Regions from separate parts of the Halomonas sp. THAF12 genome, predicted to be linked through region 1. Evidence: riboswitches for the same ligand, from Rfam matches in the RefSeq annotation. Region 1 holds a riboswitch; each other region holds the start of a gene.

Region 1 (3,267 bases):
GAGGGCCTGGTGCGCGCGCCGCTGCCCGAGGCCCGCCGCGAGGCGCTGCTGGCGAGCCTCGACGGCGCGCTGCGCCGCGACGCCCCGGGCACGGACGACGGCCACCGCTACGAGGGCAAGGTGGCCTTCCAGGCCTGGCGCGGCGAGCGACTGCTGCTGCGCTCCGCCGGCGCGCCGACCGCGCCCTTCACCGAACGCCGCACGGGCTACGGCGACGAGACCCTGAAGGGACACAAGTGGCGCGTCTTCGCCCTCGGCGACGGCGACCTGCGGGTGCTGGTCGGCGAGCGCGGCGACGTGCGCGGCGAGCTGGTCCGCGGCATCGCCCTGCGCACCCTGGTACCGGATCTGCTGGGGCTGCCGGCGCTGGGGGCGCTGCTGTGGTGGGCGATCGGCTGGGGGCTGCGGCCGCTGTCGCGGCTGGCCGCCCAGATCGAGGCCCGCGACCCTCACCGCCTCAAGCCGCTGCCCGATGACCCGCTGCCCCGCGAGCTGGCCACCATCGTCGGCGCCCTCAACGGCCTGCTGGCACGCATCCGCGCCCTGCGCTCCCGCGAGAAGCGCTTCATCGCCGACGCCGCCCACGAGCTGCGCACCCCGCTGACGGTGCTCGACCTGCACGCCCAGAACGCCCTGGCCACCGAGGATCCGGCGGATCGGCGCGAGGCGCTGACCCTGCTGCGCGACGGCCTGGCCCGCGCCACCCGGCTGGTCGGCCAGCTGCTGACCCTGGCGCGCCTGGACCCGGAGCAGGAGGGCGCCCCGGACCAGCGCATCGATCTGCTGCGCGAGGTGCGCGAGTCGCTGGCCGAGCTGATGCCGCTGGCCACCGACCACGGCCAGAGCCTGCACCTGGAGGCCGACGACGCCGACTGGACCCTGACCACCGAGCCCGGCGCCGTCACCACCCTGATCAAGAACCTGGTCGGCAACGCCATCCGCCACTCCCCCGCCGGCAGCCGCATCGATGTGGCGCTGACGGCCCAGGCCCGGGCGCTGATGCTGCAGGTGGACGACAGCGGCCCCGGCATCCCCGAGGCGAGCCGCCAGCAGGCGCTGGCGCGCTTCCACCGCGGCGGCTCGGGGGCCGGCGCCGGCCTCGGGCTCTCCATCGTCGACCGGCTGGTGCAGCGCCATGGTGGCCGCCTGACGCTGGGCGACGCCCCCGGTGGCGGGCTGCGCGTGCGGGTCTGGCTGCCCCGCGCCTGACATGGCATCGTCATGCCCGGCCCTTATCGTCGCTTAAGCCGACGGTAAGCCAAGGCCGCTACCGTGGTGACATCGATCGGACAACGACAACCCGGACAGGAGCCCGCCATGACCGCCATTGCCTCCCCCTCCCTCGACGCCGCCCTGCGCCGCCCGCTGTGGCTGGCCCTCGGCGGCGCGCTGCTGCTCGCCATCGAATGGCTGATCGGCCCCTGGAGCGTGGGCAGCCTGCCGCTGGCGCTGATCGCCCTGGCCGCCGGCGGCGCCTTGCTGCTGCGCTCCCTGAACGCCGACTCCCACCTCGAACCCGAGGAGGAAGACAGCGGCATGACCGCCGATCTGCAGACCGTCGCCCAGGCCAGCCTGCTGACCCTGATCGTGCTCCAGCTGGCCGCCTGACGCGACGCCCGCCGGCTTTACATGCCTCGGGCGAAGGGCGATAGTGAGGCCCGACGACAGGGGCGCCGTGGCGGTGATCCGCCACGGCTGAGAGGCACCCTCACCACCTGACCCGGATAATGCCGGCGGAGGGAGTCGTGCCGGCTCACTTCGCGGCCGCGCCTCCCGTCGCCAGGAGGCCCGATGCATTCCCTCGATCCCGCGCCGCATCTGGCGCGCGTGCGCCGCACCACCCCGCTGGTTCACAACATCACCAACCACGTGGCGATGAACTTCATGGCCAACGCGCTGCTGGCGCTGGGCGCCTCGCCCGCCATGGTCCACGCTCGCGAGGAGGCCGCCGAGTTCGCCGGCCTGGCCGCCGCCCTGACGCTGAACATCGGCACCCTCTCGCCCCACTGGCTCGATGCCATGGTCGACGCCGCCCGCGCCGCCAATGGCGCCGGCACGCCCTGGGTGCTCGACCCGGTGGCGGTGGGCGCCACCGGCTTTCGTCGCGAGGCCGGGGCCCGGCTGCTGGCGCTGGGGCCGACCGCGATCCGCGGCAACGCCTCGGAGATCCTGGCGCTGGCCCGGCAGGGCGGCGGCGGGCGCGGCGTGGACAGCACCGACAGCGCCGACAGCGCCGAGCGCGCCGCCGTGGCGCTGGCCCGCGAGAGCGGCGCCGTGGTGGCGGTCACCGGCGAGGTCGACCTGGTCACCGACGGCCGGCGCCTGGCGCGGGTCGCCGGCGGCCATGCGCTGATGCCCCGCGTCACCACCATGGGCTGCGCCCTGACCGGCGTGGTGGGCGCCTTCCTGGCCGGCGCCGAGGACCCGTTCGCGGCCACGGTGGCGGCGCTGGCCGCCTACGCCGCGGCCGGAGAAAGCGCCGCCGAGAGCGCCGCCGGCCCCGGCAGCTTCGCCGTGGCCTTCCTCGACGCCCTCTACGCCCTGGATCCCGACACGCTCTCCCCTTCCCCATCCACGCCGCTGGCCGACCGCCTGGAGCTCACCGATGCGCCTTGATCTGTCCCTCTACCTGGTCACCGACCCCGAGCTGTGCGCCGCCCATGGCGTCGAGCAGACCGTGCTGGCCGCGGTGCGCGGCGGCGTGAGCGTCGTCCAGCTGCGCGACAAGCACGCCAGCGACGCCGAGATGATCCCGCTGGCCCGCCGCCTGAAGGCCGCGCTGGCCGGCAGCGGCGTGCCGCTGATCATCAACGACCGCCTCGAGGTCGCGCTGGCCAGCCGGGCCGACGGCCTGCACATCGGCCAGGACGACGGCGAGGTCGCCGATGCCCGCGCCGCGCTGGGCCCGGACGCCATCCTCGGCCTCTCGGTGCAGACCCACGAACAGCTGGCCCGGCTGGACGCCGGACGCCTCGACTACCTGGGTCTCGGCCCGGTGTTCGCCACGGCCACCAAGCAGGACCACGCCGCGCCGCTGGGCGTCGACGGCCTGGCGGCGTTGGCCGCGGCCAGCCCGCTGCCCACGGTGGCGATCGGCGGGCTCAAGGTCGAGCACATCGAGGCGGTGCGCCGCGCCGGTGCCGACGGCCTGGCGGTGGTCTCGGCGATCTGCGGCACCCCGGACCCGGAGGCCGCCGCGCGGCGCTTTTCTGCCGCAACCGCGACGGGCTAGGGGGTCCGTCAGCCTCGACGCGGCAGGGGCGCCAT
Region 2 (3,267 bases), 1.0 Mb from region 1:
CCAACCAGTTCGCGGCGGCCGTCTACTCGCCGATGCTGGCCGCCGGCCTGAGCTTCTGGCAGTCCGACGCCGCCAACTACTTCGGCCACAACGCCATCCTGCGCGTGGCGCCCTTCATTCGGCATGCCGGCCTGCCCGAGCTGCCCGGACGCCCGCCGCTGGGTGGCGACATCCTCAGCCACGACTTCGTCGAGGCCGCGCTGCTGCGGCGCGCCGGCTGGGAGGTGCGCATGCGCACCGACCTCGGCGGCAGCTTCGAGGAGATGCCGAGCCATATCCTCGACTACGCCAAGCGCGACCGCCGCTGGGTCCAGGGCAACCTGCAGCACCTGCGCCTGCTCGGCGCCGGCGGCCTGCACCTGGTCAGCCGGGTGCACTTCCTGTGCGGCGCCCTGGCCTACCTGTCGTCGCTGATCTGGCTGGCGATCCTCGTGGTCAGCACCGCCGATGCCCTGCTGCGTGCCCTGATCGCGCCCAACTTCTTCACCTCCGACGCCCAGCTGTTCCCGGACTGGCCGATCGCCCCGCCCAACCTGATCATGCCGCTGCTCGGCGGCACCCTGGCGATGCTGCTGATGCCCAAGCTGCTGGGCGTCGTGCTGGCCCTGTGCCGGGCGCCGTCCCGCTACGGCGGACGCGGCAGGCTGGTCGCCAGCGCCCTGCTGGAGGCGCTGTTCGCGATGCTGATCGCGCCGCTGATGATGGTCTTCCACAGCCGCTTCGTGATCGAGGTCTTCAGCGGCCGCACCGTGGCCTGGAACCCCCAGTCACGCGAGGGACGCGCCCTGCCCTGGCGCGAGGCGCTGCGCCACACCTGGCCGGGCAGCCTGATCGGCCTCTGCTGGGCGGGCGTGACCTGGTGGGCCACGCCGACCTTCTTCTGGTGGCTGACGCCGGTGTGGTTAGGGCTGCTGCTGGCCGCGCCGCTGGTGCGCTGGAGCAGCAGCCTGACGATCGGGCGTGGCCTGCGCCGGCGCGGCCTGCTGCTGGTGCCCGGCGAGACCGCCCCGCCGGCGGTGCTCGAGGCCGAGCCGGCGCCGCTGGATCTCGAGCCCGCCGACGAGCCCGCCGTCCCCCCGGCCGAGCGACCCTGCGAGATGCCGATCCAGTCCTTCGGCAGCGACTGGGCGCGGTCGGCGAGTGCCGAGGCCCGCGCCGTCCAGGGCGAATGACCGTCACGCTGCCGTCGCGCGGTGGCCGGGGCGACGACAGGGATGTTCGTCGCCCGTCAAGCTGCTAGACTCGGCCCATTCGCTTGACGGGGTGCCGGTGGAACCGGCTGAGATGGCGCAGGCTCGCGCTCGACAACGCTCGAGACAGCCCCCAGCGCTGGTCCCGTGGAACCTGATCCGGGTGGGTGTGGCAGACGCCGCACGTGAACCGGCGTAGGGAATCAGGCGGCGGGCCGGCGCGCCCTCCTTGCGCCCGGCGCTCCCTCCCCGCTTCCGCTACGCCCGTGCGTCATGCACGCCCTCCGGCATCCGCTCTCATCGGAATCGGAGGCAAGATGGACCGTCGCTTCAGTGATCTCACCGCCGCCTGCCAGGCCGACTGGCGCGCCTACACCGAACACGACTTCGTCCGCGGCCTGGGCGCCGGCACGCTGGAGGCGGACGCCTTCCGCCACTACCTGCAGCAGGACTACCTGTTCCTGATCCACTTCGCCCGCGCCTACGCCCTGGCCGCCTACAAGAGCCGCGACCTGGACGAGCTGCGCCAGGCCTTCGACGGCCTGAAGACCATCCTCGACGTCGAGCTGGACCTGCACCGCGGCTTCTGCCGCGACTGGGGCATCACCGAGGACGACCTGGCGGCGCTGCCCGAGGCCCGCGCCACCCTGGCCTACACCCGCTTCGTGCTCGACGCCGGCAGCCGCGGCGACCTGCTCGACCTGCGCGTGGCGCTGGCCCCCTGCCTGGTGGGCTACGGCGAGATCGCCAACTGGCTTCAGGCCCAGCCGTTCACCGTGCGCGGCGACGCCAACCCCTATGACGCCTGGATCGCCATGTACCAGGGCGACGAGTTCCAGAGCGCCATGCAGGCCGAGATCGCCTGGCTGGACGCGCGCCTGGCCGAAGTGACGCCGGCGCGCTTCGACCAGCTGGCGCGGCTGTTCCGCGACGCCACCCGGCTGGAGATCGACTTCTGGCAGATGGGGCTGGATCGCGCGGACTGAGAGATATCTGCCGAGTGAATGAGGGGCGCCGGGGGCAGCTCGAAGAGGAGGTCCTACGCCATGGATGGCGTCGGTAGCGTACAGGGAGGTATTCACAGCGCCTCCTCGGAGAGCTGCCCCCGGATCAGCCCCGAGCCACATGCACGAGATAACGATGATGACACGGCCCGCCCAGCGGCGGGCACCACCACGCTTGACGGGGTGCCGTTGAAGACGGCTGAGATCATGCGGCGCGAGGCGCCCGAGCATGGGTCCCGTTGAACCTGAACTGGCTAGGACCAGCGTAGGGATCAAGCGACAGGCGGCGGCGCCTCGGCGCCGGCCGCCCCTGTCCTCCCCGACGGTCCTCCCTGACGAACCACTCAAGCCAAGGGAGCACGACCATGAGCAAGACCCCCCATTTCCTCAACGAGAGCGCCCGCGTCGACGAAGCCGCCGTGGCCCCGCTGCCGGGCTCGCGCAAGGTCTTCGTCGAGGGCTCGCGGCCCGATATCCGCGTGCCCTTCCGCGAGATCGGCCTGTCGCCGACCCGCACCTCCGGCGACGGCCCGGATGAGCAGAACCCGCCGCTGCTGGTCTACGACACCTCCGGCCCCTACACCGACCCCGAGGCCGCCATCGACCTGCGCCGCGGCCTGCCCGAGCTGCGCCGCGGCTGGATCGAGGAGCGCGGCGATACCGAGTTCCTCGACGGCCCGACCTCCGAGTACGGCCGCCGCCGCGCCAACGACCCGATGCTCGCCCCGCTGCGCTTCGAGCTGACCCGCACGCCTCGCCGGGCCAAGGCAGGGAAGAACGTCACCCAGCTGCACTACGCGCGCCGGGGCATCGTCACCCCGGAGATGGAATTCATCGCCATTCGGGAAAACCAGAAGCGCCAGGCGTTGGGGTCGGAAGAGGTCGAGCGCATCCTCGGCCACCAGCATCCGGGCGTGGCCTTCGGCGCCCGCCTGCCCGAGGAGATCACGCCCGAGTTCGTGCGCGACGAGGTGGCCGCCGGCCGCGCCATCATCCCCAACAACATCAACCACCCGGAATCCGAGCCGATGATCATCGGCCGGAACTTCCTGGTGAAGATCAACGGCAACCTC
Region 3 (3,267 bases), 440 kb from region 1:
CCCAGGCGCGGGTGGAGGACCTGATCGCCACCGGCGAGAAGGAAGGCGCCCGGCTGCTGGTCGACGGCCGCGGCTGCGAGGTCGAGGGCTATCCGGACGGCAACTTCGTCGGCCCGACCCTGTTCAGCGACGTGACCGCGGAGATGGCCATCTACCGCGAGGAGATCTTCGGCCCGGTGCTGTGCGTGGTGAGCGTGGAGACCCTCGACGAGGCGATCGCCTTCATCAACGCCAATCCCAACGGCAACGGCACCTCGATCTTCACCAACTCCGGCTGGGTGGCGCGGCGCTTCGAGACCGAGATCGACGTCGGCCAGGTGGGCATCAACGTGCCGATCCCGGTGCCGGTGGCCTACTTCAGCTTCACCGGCTCGCGGGCCTCCAAGCTCGGCGACCTGGGCCCCAACGGCAAGCAGGCCATCGCCTTCTGGACCCAGACCAAGACCGTCACCGCCCGCTGGTTCGAGCCCGAGAACGTCTCCGGCGGCATCAACAGCACCATCTCGCTGAGCTGATCCCCTCCCGCTCGGCGGTGAGCGACGGCCCCGTCTCGAGAGAGGCGGGGCCGTCCTGTTGGCCGCCGGGAAGGGCGCTGAATCAGCCCAGCGCCATCTCCAGCAGCTCGCCCACCGGCGCCAGCTGGCTCTCGTGCAGCAGCAGGTGGCTCTCGCCGGGAGCGTCATCGGCGGGGTGGACCACGGCGAACTCGCCTTCCTCAAGATGAAATTCGTGGATCTCGCGGAGGCCTCCGGGCGTCTCGCAGCGGATCGAGCGGTAGGCCTCGTCCTCGCCGTAGGTCAGGCGGTGATAGACCTTGAAGAAGGTGTAGAGCGACAGGCCCCGGGGAAACGCCGGCCAGCGGGCCGGGTTGGCGCGGGTCTCGGCGTCGATCTCGTGACCCTCGGCCTCGGCGCCGTCGATGGCCGAGGCCAGCGGTGCGGCGAGCAGGGTGGCGGCCTCGCCGGGCAGCGGCGCCAGGGCCTCGACGGCCTGCCGGTAGCGCTCGGCCGCGGCGTGCAGGTCGGCCATCGTGCGCAGCGGATGGTCGCTGTGGCGCAGGTCCTCGGGCGCGCAGACCCCGTTCTCCCAGCCGTGGATCACCCTGAGCGTCAGTCGCCCCTCGCGCATCGGCGCCTCCAGCAGGGCCTGGAGGGCGACGCGCAGATGCAGCTGGCGCTCGGGGACGCCGTTGGCGAAGGCGGCGTAGGGCTCGGCGAAGATCCGGTGCAGGCAACCGGGGGCGTGTTCCTTGGCTTCGGTATACGGCATGGCGGGGTCCGGGCTGGTTGTTCGAATGGCGGGAAGGATGTGTCATGCTGGCGCGGCTATCCGGATATCGGCCATGTTGGCCCTGTCTTGAGGATCGCCACCACCATCCATTCACTGTCGCCAGGGGAGTCTCGCCGGCATCGGCGGGGCTGAGAGAGCGTGCGTCGCTGACCCTGGAACCTGATCCGGTTCATGCCGGCGGAGGAAGTGCGACATGCCTTATCTGACGTCAGCCGTGCTTGGCGCGGCGCTTTTGTGTTTCACCGTGCTGGGCCTGCGTGCCCGTCGGGCGGACGGTCCGCTCGACGACTACGTCACCGCCCGCAACTCCCAGTCGGCCCCGACCCTGGGGCTCTCCTTCCTGGCCTCCGGCATGGGCGCCTGGATCCTCTTCGCGCCGCCCGAGATCGGCGCCTTCGTCGGCCCGCTGGGCCTGGCCGGCTATGCCATCGGCTCGGCGCTGCCGTTCATCGTGCTCGGCGCCTTCGGCCCGGCGATCCGCCGCCGCCTGCCCGAGGGACGCAGCATCGGCGAGTACGCCGAGGCCTGCTTCGGCGCCGGCATCCGCCGCTGGGTGGCACTGGTCTCGGTGCTGTACATGGGCTGCTTCCTGGCCGCCGAGCTGACCGCCATCGGCGCCATCACCGGGCTGCTGTCGGACGTGCCGGTGGCGCTGGTGGTGGTCGGCGTGGCGGCGGCGACCCTGCTCTACACCGCGCTGGGCGGGCTGCGCGCGAGCCTGGCCACCGATCGCTGGCAGGCCTGGCTGCTGCTGGCCCTGCTGCTGCTGGTGGGCGGCGTGGCGCTGGCCCGGCTGCCCGAGCTGCCGGCCGGGGCCGCGCTGCCGTCGATTCCCGCCGCTGACGCCCTGTCCGTGGCGCTGACGCTGGTGATCGCGGTGACCGCGGCCAACCTCTTCCACCAGGGCTACTGGCAGCGGGTGTGGGCGGCCCGGGACGACCGGGCGCTGGGGCGCGGCGCCTGGCTGGGCGGGGCCGTGACCGTGCTGGTGGTGGCGGTGGTCGGCGGCCTCGGCATGCTGGCCGCCATGGCGGGGGTGTCGCTGGGCGAGCCGCCGATCCCGTTCTTCGCGCTGCTCGCCGAGGCGCCGGGCTGGCTGGCGCTGCCGGCGCTGGTGCTGGCGGTGACGCTGGTGGCCTCCAGCGTCGATACCCTGCAGAACGGCATCGCCTCGCTCGTGGTGGCCGGCAGCGGCTGCCGCGGCCTGTCGCTCAGGGCGGCGAGGTGGGTCACCGTGGCGCTGATGGTGCCGGTGGTGGCGATCGCCCTGCAGGGGCTCTCGGTGCTGCGGCTGTTCCTGATCGCCGATCTCTTGTGCGCGGCCATCGTGGTGCCGGTGCTGCTGGGGCTGTGGGCGCGGATGAGCGCCGCGGCGGCGCTGGCCGGCGGCCTCGCCGGGCTGGCCGGGGCGGTGCTGCCGGGCTGGGTCGCCTCGGGCAGTGCCCTCGACGGCCTGCTGGCGGCGAGCTTCCCCGGCGGGGTGCCGACCCTGCCGCCGTTTCTCGGCGCGCTCCTGGCCTCCAGCGCGGTGGCGCTGCTGGTGGCCTGGCGGCGTCCGCTGGCGCGGCGCACGGCCTGAACGGTTGCCAGGCCGGCGGATGACCGCCACCCTCTGAGGGTCATCCCGACCTGACGAAGGAGCCGTGCCATGAGTGATACGCCACAGGATCCACGCCGTCGCCATTCCGCCCCGGTGGTGGACGGCGTCGGCAAGTCGGCCAGCCGCGCCATGCTGCGCGCGGTGGGCTTCAATGACGACGACTTCACCCGGCCCCAGGTGGGCATCGCCTCCACCTGGAGCCGCGTCACGCCCTGCAACAGCCACATCGGCGAGCTGGCCGAGCAGGCCAGCGCCGGCGCCGATGCGGCCGGCGGCAAGGGCGTGATCTTCAACACCATCACCATCTCCGACGGCATCGCCAATGGCACCGAGGGCATGAAGTACTCGCTGGTGTCGCGGGAGGTGATCGCCGATTC

The links. A riboswitch is a leader RNA that binds a small molecule or an ion and turns the genes downstream of it on or off. The one in region 1 is predicted to bind thiamine pyrophosphate.
Region 2: it holds a riboswitch for thiamine pyrophosphate, as region 1 does, so the genes downstream of both, tenA (thiaminase II) here and thiM (hydroxyethylthiazole kinase) in region 1, are expected to answer to the same signal.
Region 3: it holds a riboswitch for thiamine pyrophosphate, as region 1 does, so the genes downstream of both, FIU88_RS02790 (sodium:solute symporter) here and thiM (hydroxyethylthiazole kinase) in region 1, are expected to answer to the same signal.

What each region holds. Positions count from the first base shown of each region.
Region 1 covers NZ_CP045399.1:176,096-179,362, reverse strand. The annotation lists gene FIU88_RS00770 (ATP-binding protein) at 1-1,209, shown strand, start outside; gene FIU88_RS00765 (hypothetical protein) at 1,318-1,608, shown strand; TPP riboswitch at 1,657-1,759, shown strand; gene thiM (hydroxyethylthiazole kinase) at 1,792-2,616, shown strand; gene thiE (thiamine phosphate synthase) at 2,606-3,232, shown strand.
Region 2 covers NZ_CP045399.1:1,214,497-1,217,763, reverse strand. The annotation lists gene mdoH (glucans biosynthesis glucosyltransferase MdoH) at 1-1,172, shown strand, start outside; TPP riboswitch at 1,250-1,410, shown strand; gene tenA (thiaminase II) at 1,508-2,176, shown strand; TPP riboswitch at 2,364-2,483, shown strand; gene thiC (phosphomethylpyrimidine synthase ThiC) at 2,560-3,267, shown strand, end outside.
Region 3 covers NZ_CP045399.1:615,894-619,160, forward strand. The annotation lists gene FIU88_RS02780 (CoA-acylating methylmalonate-semialdehyde dehydrogenase) at 1-515, shown strand, start outside; gene FIU88_RS02785 (hypothetical protein) at 598-1,269, opposite strand; TPP riboswitch at 1,382-1,494, shown strand; gene FIU88_RS02790 (sodium:solute symporter) at 1,484-2,869, shown strand; gene ilvD (dihydroxy-acid dehydratase) at 2,939-3,267, shown strand, end outside.